2 regions of the Mycolicibacterium sp. XJ662 genome follow, and region 2 is predicted to be linked to the other one. Evidence: riboswitches for the same ligand, from Rfam matches in the RefSeq annotation. Region 2 holds a riboswitch; the other holds the start of a gene.

The links. Region 2 has a riboswitch for cobalamin ahead of ABQE93_RS07175 ((2Fe-2S)-binding protein). Riboswitches for the same ligand answer to the same signal wherever they lie in the genome.
Region 1: it holds a riboswitch for cobalamin, as region 2 does, so the genes downstream of both, metE (5-methyltetrahydropteroyltriglutamate--homocysteine S-methyltransferase) here and ABQE93_RS07175 ((2Fe-2S)-binding protein) in region 2, are expected to answer to the same signal.

The regions. Positions count from the first base shown of each region.
Region 1 is NZ_JBEFTL010000001.1:1,155,161-1,161,062, reverse strand. It holds gene ABQE93_RS05420 (nicotinamidase) at 1-129, shown strand, start outside; gene metE (5-methyltetrahydropteroyltriglutamate--homocysteine S-methyltransferase) at 126-2,393, opposite strand; cobalamin riboswitch at 2,505-2,704, opposite strand; gene glgX (glycogen debranching protein GlgX) at 2,853-4,997, shown strand; gene ABQE93_RS05405 (hypothetical protein) at 5,001-5,351, opposite strand; gene ABQE93_RS05400 (TetR/AcrR family transcriptional regulator) at 5,659-5,902, shown strand, end outside.
Region 2 is NZ_JBEFTL010000001.1:1,520,255-1,526,156, forward strand. It holds gene ABQE93_RS07165 (SLC13 family permease) at 1-1,165, opposite strand, end outside; gene ABQE93_RS07170 (MBL fold metallo-hydrolase) at 1,156-2,076, opposite strand; cobalamin riboswitch at 2,113-2,232, shown strand; gene ABQE93_RS07175 ((2Fe-2S)-binding protein) at 2,267-2,926, shown strand; gene ABQE93_RS07180 (LamB/YcsF family protein) at 2,910-3,683, opposite strand; gene bluB (5,6-dimethylbenzimidazole synthase) at 3,676-4,347, opposite strand; gene ABQE93_RS07190 (sulfurtransferase) at 4,408-5,229, shown strand; gene ABQE93_RS07195 (metal ABC transporter permease) at 5,226-5,902, opposite strand, start outside.

The DNA of each region.
Region 1 (5,902 bases), 370 kb from region 2:
ACGGCCGTTGACGCCGCCGAGGCCGGTTTCACCACCCGGGTGCTGCTGGATCTCACCGCCGGCGTCGCCCCGGATTCGACCGCCAAGGCCCTCGAGGACCTGCGCGCGGCCGGCGTGCAAGTCGGCTAGCCCCCGCGGACCCGATTTGCCGCCGCGACCATGTTGCGCAGCGACGCCGTCACCTCATCGGTTTTGCGGGTCTTGAGCCCGCAGTCCGGATTGACCCACAACCGTTCTGCCGGAACGGCTTCCAGTGCCTCGCGCAGCGACGTCGCCATCTCGTCGGCACCGGGCACCCGCGGCGAGTGGATGTCGTACACACCGGGCCCGACGCTGTTGGCGAACCCCGCGGCGTTGAGATCCTCCAGCACCTCCATGTGCGACCGCGCCGCCTCGATCGACGTCACATCGGCGTCGAGCGCGGCGATCGCGCCGATCACCTCGCCGAACTCCGAATAGCACAAGTGCGTGTGGATCTGCGTGGAGTCCGCCACACCCGAGGTCGCCAACCGGAACGCATCGACCGCCCACTGCAGGTAGGCGTCCTTGTCCTTCGACCGCAGCGGCAGCAGCTCGCGCAGCGCCGGCTCGTCGACCTGGATGATCCCGATGCCCGCGGCTTCCAGATCGACCGTCTCGTCACGGATGGCCAACGCGACCTGCGCCGCGGTATCGGCCAGCGGCTGATCATCACGCACGAACGACCACGCCAGAATCGTCACCGGGCCGGTGAGCATGCCCTTGACCGGCTTGTCGGTCAGCGACTGCGCGTAGCTGATCCACTCCACGGTCATCGGCTTCGGCCGGGCGACGTCGCCGTAGAGGATCGGCGGGCGCACGCAGCGGCTGCCGTAGGACTGCACCCAACCGTTGTGCGTGGCGAAGAACCCGTCGAGCTGCTCGGCGAAGTACTGCACCATGTCGTTGCGCTCCGGTTCGCCGTGCACCAACACGTCGATGCCGAGCTCCTCCTGCAGCTTGATCACCTCGGCGATCTCGGCCTTCATCCGGCGCACGTACTCGGCGTAGTCGATCTTGCCCGCCCGCAAATCAGCGCGGGCCACCCGGATGGCCGAGGTCTGCGGATACGAGCCGATCGTGGTCGTCGGCAGCACCGGCAGCTGCAGCCGGTCTTGCTGGGCGGCGCGGCGCTCGTCGGCCGGCCCCCTTTTGGAGCCGGAGGCGGCGATCGACGAAATCCGCTCGCGCACATCCGCGTTGGTCAGCCGCGGGTCGGAGCGCCGCGACGCGACGGCGGCGTTGGACGCGGCGACCTCGGCCGAAATGGCGTCGCGGCCGACCGTGATACCGCGCGACAGCGCCACCACCTCGCTGACCTTCTCGAACCCGAATGCCAGCCAGCTGCGCAGCTGCGCGTCCAACCCGTCCTCGGCGTCCAGCGAGTACGGCACGTGCAACGTCGAGCACGACGTCGACACCGCCACATGCTCGGCCAGGCCCATCAGCGTCGCCAACGTGGCCAGCGCGGACTCCAGGTTCGTGCGCCAGACATTGCGTCCGTCGACGACGCCGGCCACCAGGATCTTGTTGGCCAACTCGGGCACCGCCGCCACCGCCGACACTCCCCCGGCGACGAGGTCGACGCCGATGGCCTCCACCGACGTGCGGGCCAGCGCGGGCAGCGCATCGGTGAGCTCACCGAAGTAGGTCGCGACGAACAGCGCCGGGCGGTTGGTGACCCGACCCAGGGTGGCGTAGGTGCGCTCGGCCAGCTCCGCGCTGTTGTCGAGGATGTCGGTCACCAACACGGGCTCGTCGATCTGCACCCATGCCGCGCCGGCATCGGCCAACTTCCCGAGCAGCTGACCGTACACCGCGACGAGCTCGTCGAGCCGCTCGATCGGTGCGTCGGCCCCGTCGACGGCCTTGGACAACGCCAGGAAGGTGATCGGGCCGACGAGCACCGGGCGGGCGGGCACATCGAGCGCTTGGGCCTCCTTCAACTCGGCCAGCACCTTGGTCGCATCGAGCGTGAAGCGGGTGTCCGGACCCAGCTCGGGCACGATGTAGTGGTAGTTGGTGTCGAACCACTTGGTCATCTCCAGCGGTGCGATCTCGTCGGTGCCGCGGGCCGCGGCGAAGTAGCGGTCCAGATCATCGGCCACCCCCGCAACGCGTGGCGGTAGCGCCCCGACCATCACCGCGGTGTCGAGCACCTGGTCGTAGTAGGAGAAGGTGTTCACCGGCACGGAGTCCAGTCCGGCGGCGACGAGGGCTTCCCAGGTGTCGCGGCGCAGCTGCGCGGCCGTCGATTCCAGCTCGCTGCGATCGCAGTTGCCTGCCCAGTACTTCTCGACGGCGCGCTTGAGTTCGCGGTTCGGCCCGATGCGGGGAGATCCGAGAATGGTGGCGCTGAAAGGGGTGGTGTTCATGACGCGGTCCTCTTGTACGGCGGATGGTCATCGCCACGGGACGCGCACCGAACGCGGAGGTAACCGCTTCGGCCACTGCCCATTCCACGAGGCGAGGAACCACCGGACGCGGCGCGTCCGGTACAGCCGGCAGGTCTTCGGACTCGCAGGCACGCACCGAAGTGCCCCTACTGGCCGTCGCTTCCCAGCCCGTTGAGGCCAGTGCTGATGACGGCGGTCGTTCCTGCATACCGCTGCGGGACAGTCCCGGATTCTCACCGGGTTCCCTCTCGCCACACGTGTGGCTCGATGCCGACGCCAAAACTGCAGCGCCGGCAGACCAGCTGCATTGCCCAGCCTATCCGACGGGGATTTCCTGGCGCCGAACGTGAGCTTGTGCGCGAATCCGGCGCGGTTTTCGAGCACAACTTCACGTTGGAGCGCCACGGTTGCGATGCGCCGCGATTGGGCATCCCCCGTATCGTCTCGTTCACCGATCACTGGAGTGCAATCTTGGAAGTCTGGCCCGGTAAGGCATATCCGCTCGGCGCCACCTACGACGGCACCGGCACCAACTTCACACTGTTCAGCGAGGTCGCCGACAAGGTCGAGCTGTGTCTGTTCGACGGTGACGGCACCGAGTCGCGGCTGACGCTGCCCGAGGTCGACGGGTTCGTCTGGCACGGCTTCATCCCCAACATCGAACCCGGCCAGCGCTACGGGTACCGGGTGCACGGCCCCTACGACCCGGCCGAGGGACAGCGTTGCAACCCGAACAAGCTGCTGCTGGACCCGTACTCGAAAGCGATCGACGGCAACTTCGACTGGGGCCAGGCGCTGTTCGGCTACACCTTCGGTGAACCCGACAGCCGCAACGACGACGACTCCGCGGCATCCATGCCGAAATCCGTCGTCATCAACCCGTTCTTCGACTGGGGCAGCGACCGCCCGCCCGGCTACGAGTACGCCGACACCGTCATCTACGAAGCCCACGTCAAGGGGCTGACCCAGACGCATCCCGACATCCCCGAGCAGATCCGCGGCACCTACGCGGCCGTCGCGCATCCGGTGATCATCGAGCATCTGACCTCGCTGGGGGTCACCGCGCTCGAGTTGATGCCGGTGCACCACTTCGCCAACGACTCCACGCTGCTGGAGAAGGGCCTCACCAACTACTGGGGCTACAACACCATCGGCTTCTTCGCCCCCGACTCCAAGTACAGCTCCAGCCCCAACCCCGGCGGCCAGGTGCAGGAGTTCAAGGCGATGGTGCGCGCGCTGCACGAAGCCGGCATCGAGGTGCTGCTCGACGTCGTCTACAACCACACCGCCGAGGGCAACCACCTGGGCCCGACGGCCAGCTTCCGCGGTATCGACAACGCGGCCTACTACCGGCTGGTCGAGGACGACAAGCGCTACTACATGGACTACACCGGCACCGGCAACAGCCTCAACGTCGGGCACCCGCACTCACTGCAGCTGATCATGGATTCGCTGCGCTACTGGGTCACCGAGATGCACGTCGACGGGTTCCGGTTCGACCTGGCCTCCACGCTGGCCCGCGAGTTCTACGACGTGGACCGGCTGTCGACGTTCTTCGAACTCGTGCAGCAGGATCCGACGGTCAGCCAGGTCAAGCTGATCGCCGAGCCGTGGGACGTCGGGCCCGGCGGCTATCAGGTCGGCAACTTCCCGCCGCAGTGGACCGAGTGGAACGGTAAGTACCGCGACACGGTCCGCGACTACTGGCGCGGTGAGCCGGCCACCCTCGACGAGTTCGCCTACCGGCTGACCGGCTCGGCCGACCTCTACGAGCACACCGCGCGTCGGCCCGTCGCGTCGATCAACTTCGTCACCGCACACGACGGGTTCACGCTGCGGGACCTGGTGTCCTACAACGAGAAGCGCAACGAGGCCAACGGCGAGGACAACAACGACGGCGAGAGCCACAACCGGTCCTGGAACTGCGGTGTCGAAGGCCCGACCGATGACGCGGAGGTCAACGCGCTGCGGGCGCGCCAGCAGCGCAACTTCCTGACCACGCTGCTGCTGTCGCAGGGCGTGCCGATGATCAGCCACGGCGACGAACTCGGCCGCACCCAGCAGGGCAACAACAACGTGTACTGCCAGGACAACGAGTTGTCCTGGATCGACTGGGCCAACGCCGACACCGAGTTGATGGAGTTCACCCGCACGGTGTCCGCGCTGCGCGCCGCCCACCCGGTGTTCCGGCGGCGACGGTTCTTCTCCGGGGACACCGTGCGCCGGCGCGGCGGCGGCGGTCTGCCCGACATCGCCTGGCTAGCGCCCGACGGTTCGGAGATGAGCGACGAGGACTGGGAGAGCGGGTTCGCCAAGTCGATCGCGGTGTACCTCAACGGTCACGGCATCCCGTATCTGGACGTGCGGGGTCAGCGGGTGCTCGATGACTCGTTTCTGCTGTGCTTCAACGCGCACCACGAGCCGATCGAGTTCGCCCTCCCGGCGAAGAACTACGCACCGGCGTGGCTTCCCGTCATCGACACCGCAGCCGGCGACGACGAGGAGAGCGCCGAGGTCGCGGCGGGCGCGAAGGTCACCGTCGAGGCACGCTCGATGCTGGTGCTGCGCACCCCGATGGCCTGACCGCTACTCGACGACCGGGAAGATCGAGCTGCCGTCCTCCGGGGCGCCGTCGACATCGCCCTCGCTGCGGCCGTGGCTTTCGGGGTCGATGCGCTCGACGTCGTCGGTGCCTTCAGCGGACGGCGTCGGGGTCTGCTCGGCCCGCTCGGCGGCCAACTTCTCGTCGAGGGACTCACCATCGGGTTCGGCGGCGATCTGGTCGGCGGCGGCCCAGTCCTCGGGCGGATCGACCACCTCGTCGCCGTCGACGTTGCGGACATCGTCGGAATCGGTCGCCTCCATCGGGCGCAGGGTGTCGCCGACCCCGCCGGCGTCGTTGGGCGAGGCGTCGGATTCGGTGTTATCGGGCTCCACGCACCTCCGGTTGCCCACTCGCGGAGCCGTTAAACGCCCGGGACGGGCAGCCGGGCCGGAGGCGGCGTCAGAAGCGTTGTGCGCCAGCAGACTTCCGCGCGAAACCGGCCATTCCGTACCAGCCCGTATGGTATGGTCCCGAGCTATAGCAACCGTGGCCGCCGCGCTGGCACGAGGGTTTTAAAAACGGGTGCCTCCGGTCGGGCGGGCCGGAGTAGGAGCCGACGAGCGGCGGCGCCTACCAGGCGGCCGCGGTTGCCACAATGAATATATTCGTCGGTGTCAATAACCAGCGTATGCTCGCCCCATGACGGCGCCGACCGGTGCTGGCCGGCGGGTGACGGCCGACGACTGGATCCAGGCCGGTTTCGCGGTCCTCGCCGAGGGGGGTCCGGCCGCGCTGCGGATCAGCAGGTTGTGCGACCGGCTGTCGGTCACCAAAGGCAGCTTCTACTGGCACTTCACCGATATGCCGGAATACCGGGCCGCATTGACGCACGCCTGGGGCAACCTTCACGACCAACGACGACGCCGGTTCGAGGAAAACTTCG
Region 2 (5,902 bases):
ACAGCCCGATGCGGCTGAATTCACCTGCACGAGCCGGCATTTCACGACGGACGACGCTGCGCCACAGCAGGTTGGCCAGCGACCCGATGTAGGTCAGGTTCGGTCCGATGTTCACGCCGATCAACACGGCCAGCACGGCCGCAGGCGACGACACCAGCGGCAGCAGCACCAGCACGGCAGGCAGGTTGTTGACCATGTTGGACAACACCGCGGCCACCACCGCGAGGACCAACAGCGCCGCCAAGCCGTGACCGGTCGGCAGCACATCGCGCATCGTGGCCCCCACGCCGTTGACGATCACGGCGTCGACCACCACACCCAGACACAGCACGAACACCAGGAACGGCACATCGGCCGCCGCCGCCATGCCGCGCACACTACTGGTGCGCCGCAGGAGGCCATGAGTGGCGAGCACCACCACCCCGGCAAGCGCGGCCCACGCCGGCGAGAACCCCAGCGTCGAGACGACACCGAAACCGAGCAACGTCAATCCCAGTATCACCAGCGGCAGCACCGGAACGCGCACCGTCTGAGCAGCCACTGCAGGTGTAGCCGGGACCGAAAGCTCGCCGGCGAAAACCCAGCGCAGCACGAGGAATTCGACGGCTATCGCCGCCAGCCAGGGCAGTGCCATGACGGCGGTGAAATGTAGAAACGAGATTCCGGCCGCGGTGAACGCCAACAGGTTCGTCAGGTTCGAGACCGGAAGAAGCAGTGAGGCACTGTTGGCCAGGTGCGCCGTGGCGTAGGCGTGGGCTTTGGGGGGTACGGCAAGTATCCGCGCCGTCGCCAGCACCACCGGGGTGAGCAGTACGACCGTCGCGTCCAGGCTCAGCACCGCGGTCGTCATCGCAGCGGCCACGAAAACCTTTGCGAAAAGCCGGTTCTGACTACCGGCGCTGGTGCGCGCCATCACCGCTCCTGCGGCGCGGAAGACGCCTTCGTCGTCGCAGAGCCGGGCCAGCACCAGCACGGCCGCGAGAAAGCCGACCACCGGCAACAGGCTTTTGATCTCCGCGATCGCGTCGGAAACCGAGATCACCCCGAACCCGATCAGCATTGCCACCGCGGGCAGCGCGACGATCACCTCGGGCCACTTATGCGGGCGCACAGCCGCAAAGGTCACCACGACGACCAGCGCGAGCAGCGCCAGCGTCAGATCCACGGATCGCTGCGCTGCCAGAGCGTCGGCAGGTGCAGCTTCACGCCGTCGTCGGCGGCCAGCCGCGACAGCACCCGCATCGAGACATCCAGGTCGTCGGTGGCGTACGGCAGTGCGCGCAACGGCTTGTGCAGCGGACGGAAGAAGTCGTCCCAGTGGATCAGCAGCACGCGGCGGGCACCGACGGTGCGGACCGTCTCGGTCCAGTAGTCGACCAGATAGCGCTCCGGCTGCAGACCGAGTTGCCCGACGCCCAGGCAGACCACCTCGGCATGCTGGCCCGCCAGCGCTCCCCGGACGAACCCGGCGCTGCCCTGGATCAGCAGGCGCCGGCCCGATTCCCGATGATGCAGCAGCGTCGACCACGCTTCGCCACACCGGTACGCCGACACCCTCACCGGCGGCACGATCGGTTCGGTGATGACGCCGGGAAACCGGTCGGGCGGGCTGTGCTGGCTCTCGATCAGCGTGACGTCGTAGTCGCCGAGGGTCACCGTCTCGCCGGACGCGACGACCATCAGACGGTCTTCCGGCAGCCGCCCACCACGACCGACATGGGCCGTCGAGGTGCCGCCCACCAGCTTGGCGCCGGTGCGTTCGGCGACCACCGCGCTGTCCATCGCGTGGTCGTAGTGCGTGTGTACGGGCAGCACGGCGTCGAGCCGGTCGACACCCATCCGGGCCAGGTAACCGTCGATGCGCGGCGCCGATGGGGACAGCTTGCGCAGGCCCAGTTCCGCCAGGCCGGGCCGGGAAAAGAAGCCGTCGGTCATCACCGCGGAGCGGCCGTCGTCCACGAGCAGCGTGGCGACCCCGGCCCAAGTGACGGTCAGCGCGGAGTCGGCGCTCGCCGCGGGCGCGTCGAAGTACTGCGTGTAGTCCGCCAACCTCGGCCGCCCGGGCTTCAAACGCATGCCGCAACTCTATTCGCAGGCTCGCCTGTGGCAATATCACTGCGCAAAGGCGACGGCGAATCCGAGGAAGCCGGTGCAATTCCGGCGCGGTCCCGCCACTGTGATCGGGTCGACGCGACCTGAGAGCCAGACACTCACCGTCGTCGCCACCTCACCACAACCGGGGCGGATTTCCCCAGGAGGTCGGGCTGTGAACATCGTCGCGCCGCTGTCCGAAATCGCCTGCTACGGCGGATTCTTCACGATCACGGTCGGCGGCGACGACCGAGGCTGGCGGCCGGTCCAGCGCTGTTACGCCGACGGTTGCGAGGACCTCATCGACATCACCGTCGACCGCTACCGCAGCCGCGACCGCCGGATCGCGGCCTCGACCGTTCAGCTCAGCCACGCCTCACGGCTGTGGTCACCGGTGCTGGCCTGCGCGCTCGGCTTCGGCGTCGTACCCGACCTCACCGAGCTCTACCGCAAGGACGACAGCACCGCGTTGCGGTTGGCGCACGCCGTCGCCGCACCCGTGGTGCCCAGCGCCGATGCGCTTTATCAGGTTGTGGTGGAACAACATCTCGAACCGCTCGCCGACGGGCTACGCGTCAAGTTGGCTCGCGGACTGCTCTACGGCAACGCAGCGTCGGCGTTGGTCGCGGCCTCGCGCGCGCTGATCACCGCACGGCCGGACCTGCAGCCTGGGATAGTCGCGATGACCGAAACGCTGTTGGCGACCGGAAAACTCACCGGGACAGGGATTCTCACCGGCCCTGTTCTGCAGTTCCGGCGGCGCAGCTGCTGTCTGTACTACCGCGCATCCGGTGGTGCCAAATGTCACGACTGCGGGCTCAAGAGAACGGCTTGAGCTCGACGCCCTCTTTGAGCAACCGCGCCCGAACCGCGTTCGCGATCTCCACCGCGCCCGGCGAATCCCCATGAATGCACACCGATTCGACGCTGACCGAGATCTTCGACCCGTCGACCGCGTCCACCCGTCCGGTCGCGACCATCGACGCCACCCGCTCGGCGATCTCGTCCACGTCGTGCAGCACGGCGTTGCGTTCGCGGCGCGAAACAAGTTGTCCGTCAGGGCGGTACGCGCGGTCGGCGAACACCTCGGACACCGTGCGCAGGCCCAGCTCCTGCGCCTCGGCGAAGAAGGCCGAACCGGCCAGCCCGAGCACCGGCAGCTCCCGGTCGACGGTGTGCACCGCCTCGGCCACCGCGCGGGCCTGGTCCCGGTTGGTGACGATCGCGTTGTACAGCGCACCGTGAGGTTTGACGTAGCGCACGGTCGAACCCGCCGCCTGCGCGAGTGCCTGCAGCGCGCCGATCTGGTAGATGACGTCGGCGGTCAGTTCCTCGGGCGCGACGTCGATGAAGCGGCGGCCGAAACCCGCCATGTCCTGGTAGCCGACCTGCGCGCCGATCCGCACCCCGCGTTCGACGGCGGCCCGGCAGGTGCGCGCCAGCGTCGCCGCGTCGCCGGCGTGGAAGCCGCACGCCACGTTGGCGCTGGTCACCATGTCGAGCATGGCGGCGTCGTCACCGAACTGCCAGACGCCGAAACTCTCACCGAGGTCGGCGTTCAGGTCGATGTGCAGGGCATTGGCGTCAGCCATGCCTCCAGCCTAATGCGGCGGGTCGCCAGCGGTTCTCGGAGACAAAATCGGCCAGCGGCCGCGCGTGTGCCCAGTCGTCGATCTCGAGCGCGGGCCGGTCGGGAAACTCCGGGACCGGGCCCAGGCACAGAATCGCCACCGGCTCGGCGCCCTCGGGGATGTCGAGCAGTTCGGCGAGCCGGGCGGGTTCGAAGATCGACACCCAACCCATGCCGAGCCCTTCGGCACGGGCCGCCAGCCACAGGTTCTGGATCGCGCACGACACCGACGCCAGATCCATCTGCGGCAGCGTGCGCCTACCGAACACGTGCGCATCGCGGCCGTCGCCCAGCGCCACCACGAAAAGCTCGGCGCATTCCAGGATGCCCTCGACCTTGAGCGCCAAAAACTCTTCACCGCGCGGCCCCAACGCGCGCGCGGTACGCAACCGCTCCTCGTCGACGAGGTCGTGGATCTGCCTGCGTAACCGGCGGTCGGTGATCCGGATGAACCGCCACGGCTGCATCAGCCCGACGCTGGGCGCGGCGTGCGCGGCGTGCAACAACCGGCCCAGCACGTCCTCGTCGACCGTGCTGTCCGGCACGAAGCGTCGCATGTCACGGCGCTCGGCGATCGCCCGGTAGACCGCGCGCCGCTCGGCGGGACTGAACGCGTGGCTGCTCACCCCGGACAGCATATGGGGCGAGCGAAGCGACGGGACCTGGTGAGGTGGCACGATCATCGGGTGACCTGTGAGCATGTCCTGATCGGCGCCACCGCGCTCGCGCAGCGCCTTGAGGCGGGTGAGCGGCCGACGATCCTCGATGTCCGTTGGGAGCTGGCAGAACCCGACGGCCGCGCCGCACACGCGCGCGGCCACATCCCCGGTGCGGTGTACGTGTCGCTGGAAGACGAACTGTCCGATCACACCGTGACCGGACAGGGGCGCCATCCGTTGCCGTCGGGTCGCGACGTCGAGGCCGCGGCGCGACGGTGGGGTGTGCGGGCTGGGGTGCCGGTGGTGGTGTACGACGACTGGAACCGAGCGGGTTCCGCGCGGGCGTGGTGGGTGCTGACCGCGGCAGGCATCGCCGACGTGCGCATCCTCGACGGCGGGCTGGCGGCGTGGACGGCGGCAGGCGGCGCGTTGGAAACCGGCGTCGTCACACCCGAACCGGGTGACGTCACCGTCGGGTACGACGATCTGTATGCCGGCGCGCGCCGCACGTTGACCGCCGCGCAGGCCGCCGGTGTGCCGCTGCTGGACGCGCGTGCCCCCGAACGGTTCCGCGGTGACGTCGAGCCCATCGACCCTGTGGCCGGGCACATTCCGGGTGCGCGAAACGTCCCGAGCACCAGCCTGCTGGCCGAGGACGGCACCTTCCTGCCGGAGGCGGAGCTGATCTCGCTGACCGGCGACGACGCGGTCGGCGCGTACTGCGGTTCAGGCGTCACCGCGGCGGTCGTCGTCGCGGCATTGGCCGCAGCAGGCCGAGACATTGCGCTGTACCCGGGTTCGTGGTCGCAATGGTGTTGCGACCCAGGGCGTCCGGTCGCGCGCGGCTAGCCGGCCGAGGAGGCGCGGGTGCGACGCCCCAGCGCCCAGCACACCAGGAAGATCGCGAACGAGATGATCGTGACGAAAACCGACACCGGCACACCGGGCGCCAACGACAGCACGATGCCGCCGACCGCGGAGATCTCGGCGAAGACCACCGACGCCGCGATGGTGGCCCCGGGAGAGGCGAACACCCGCGCGGCGGCGGCCGCCGGGGTGATCAGCAGCGACATCACCAGCAGCGCCCCGACGATCTGCACGCCCTGCGCGGCGGTGACCCCCACCAGCGCTGCGAACACGATCCCCAACGCGCGCACCGGAACTCCCCGCCCAGCCGCCACCTCTGGGTCGACGGTCGCGAACAGCAGCGGCCGATAGGACACCACCAGCACGGCGACCACGGCCACCGACACCACCGCCAACAACGCCAGCCCCGAATACCCGACGCCGACGATCTGGCCGGTCAACAACGCAAAACTCGTGCCCGTGCGGCCCGGGTACAAGTGGATGAACAACACCGCAAGCCCGAGGCCGAAGGCCAACACCACGCCGATCGCCGAATCCCGTTCGCGGGCACGCTGTCCCAGAAAGCCGAACAGCACGGCGGCCAGCGCGCAGCCGACCAACGCGCCGATCCCCACGTTGAACCCGGCCAGCAGCGCGAAAGCCGCTCCGGTGAGCG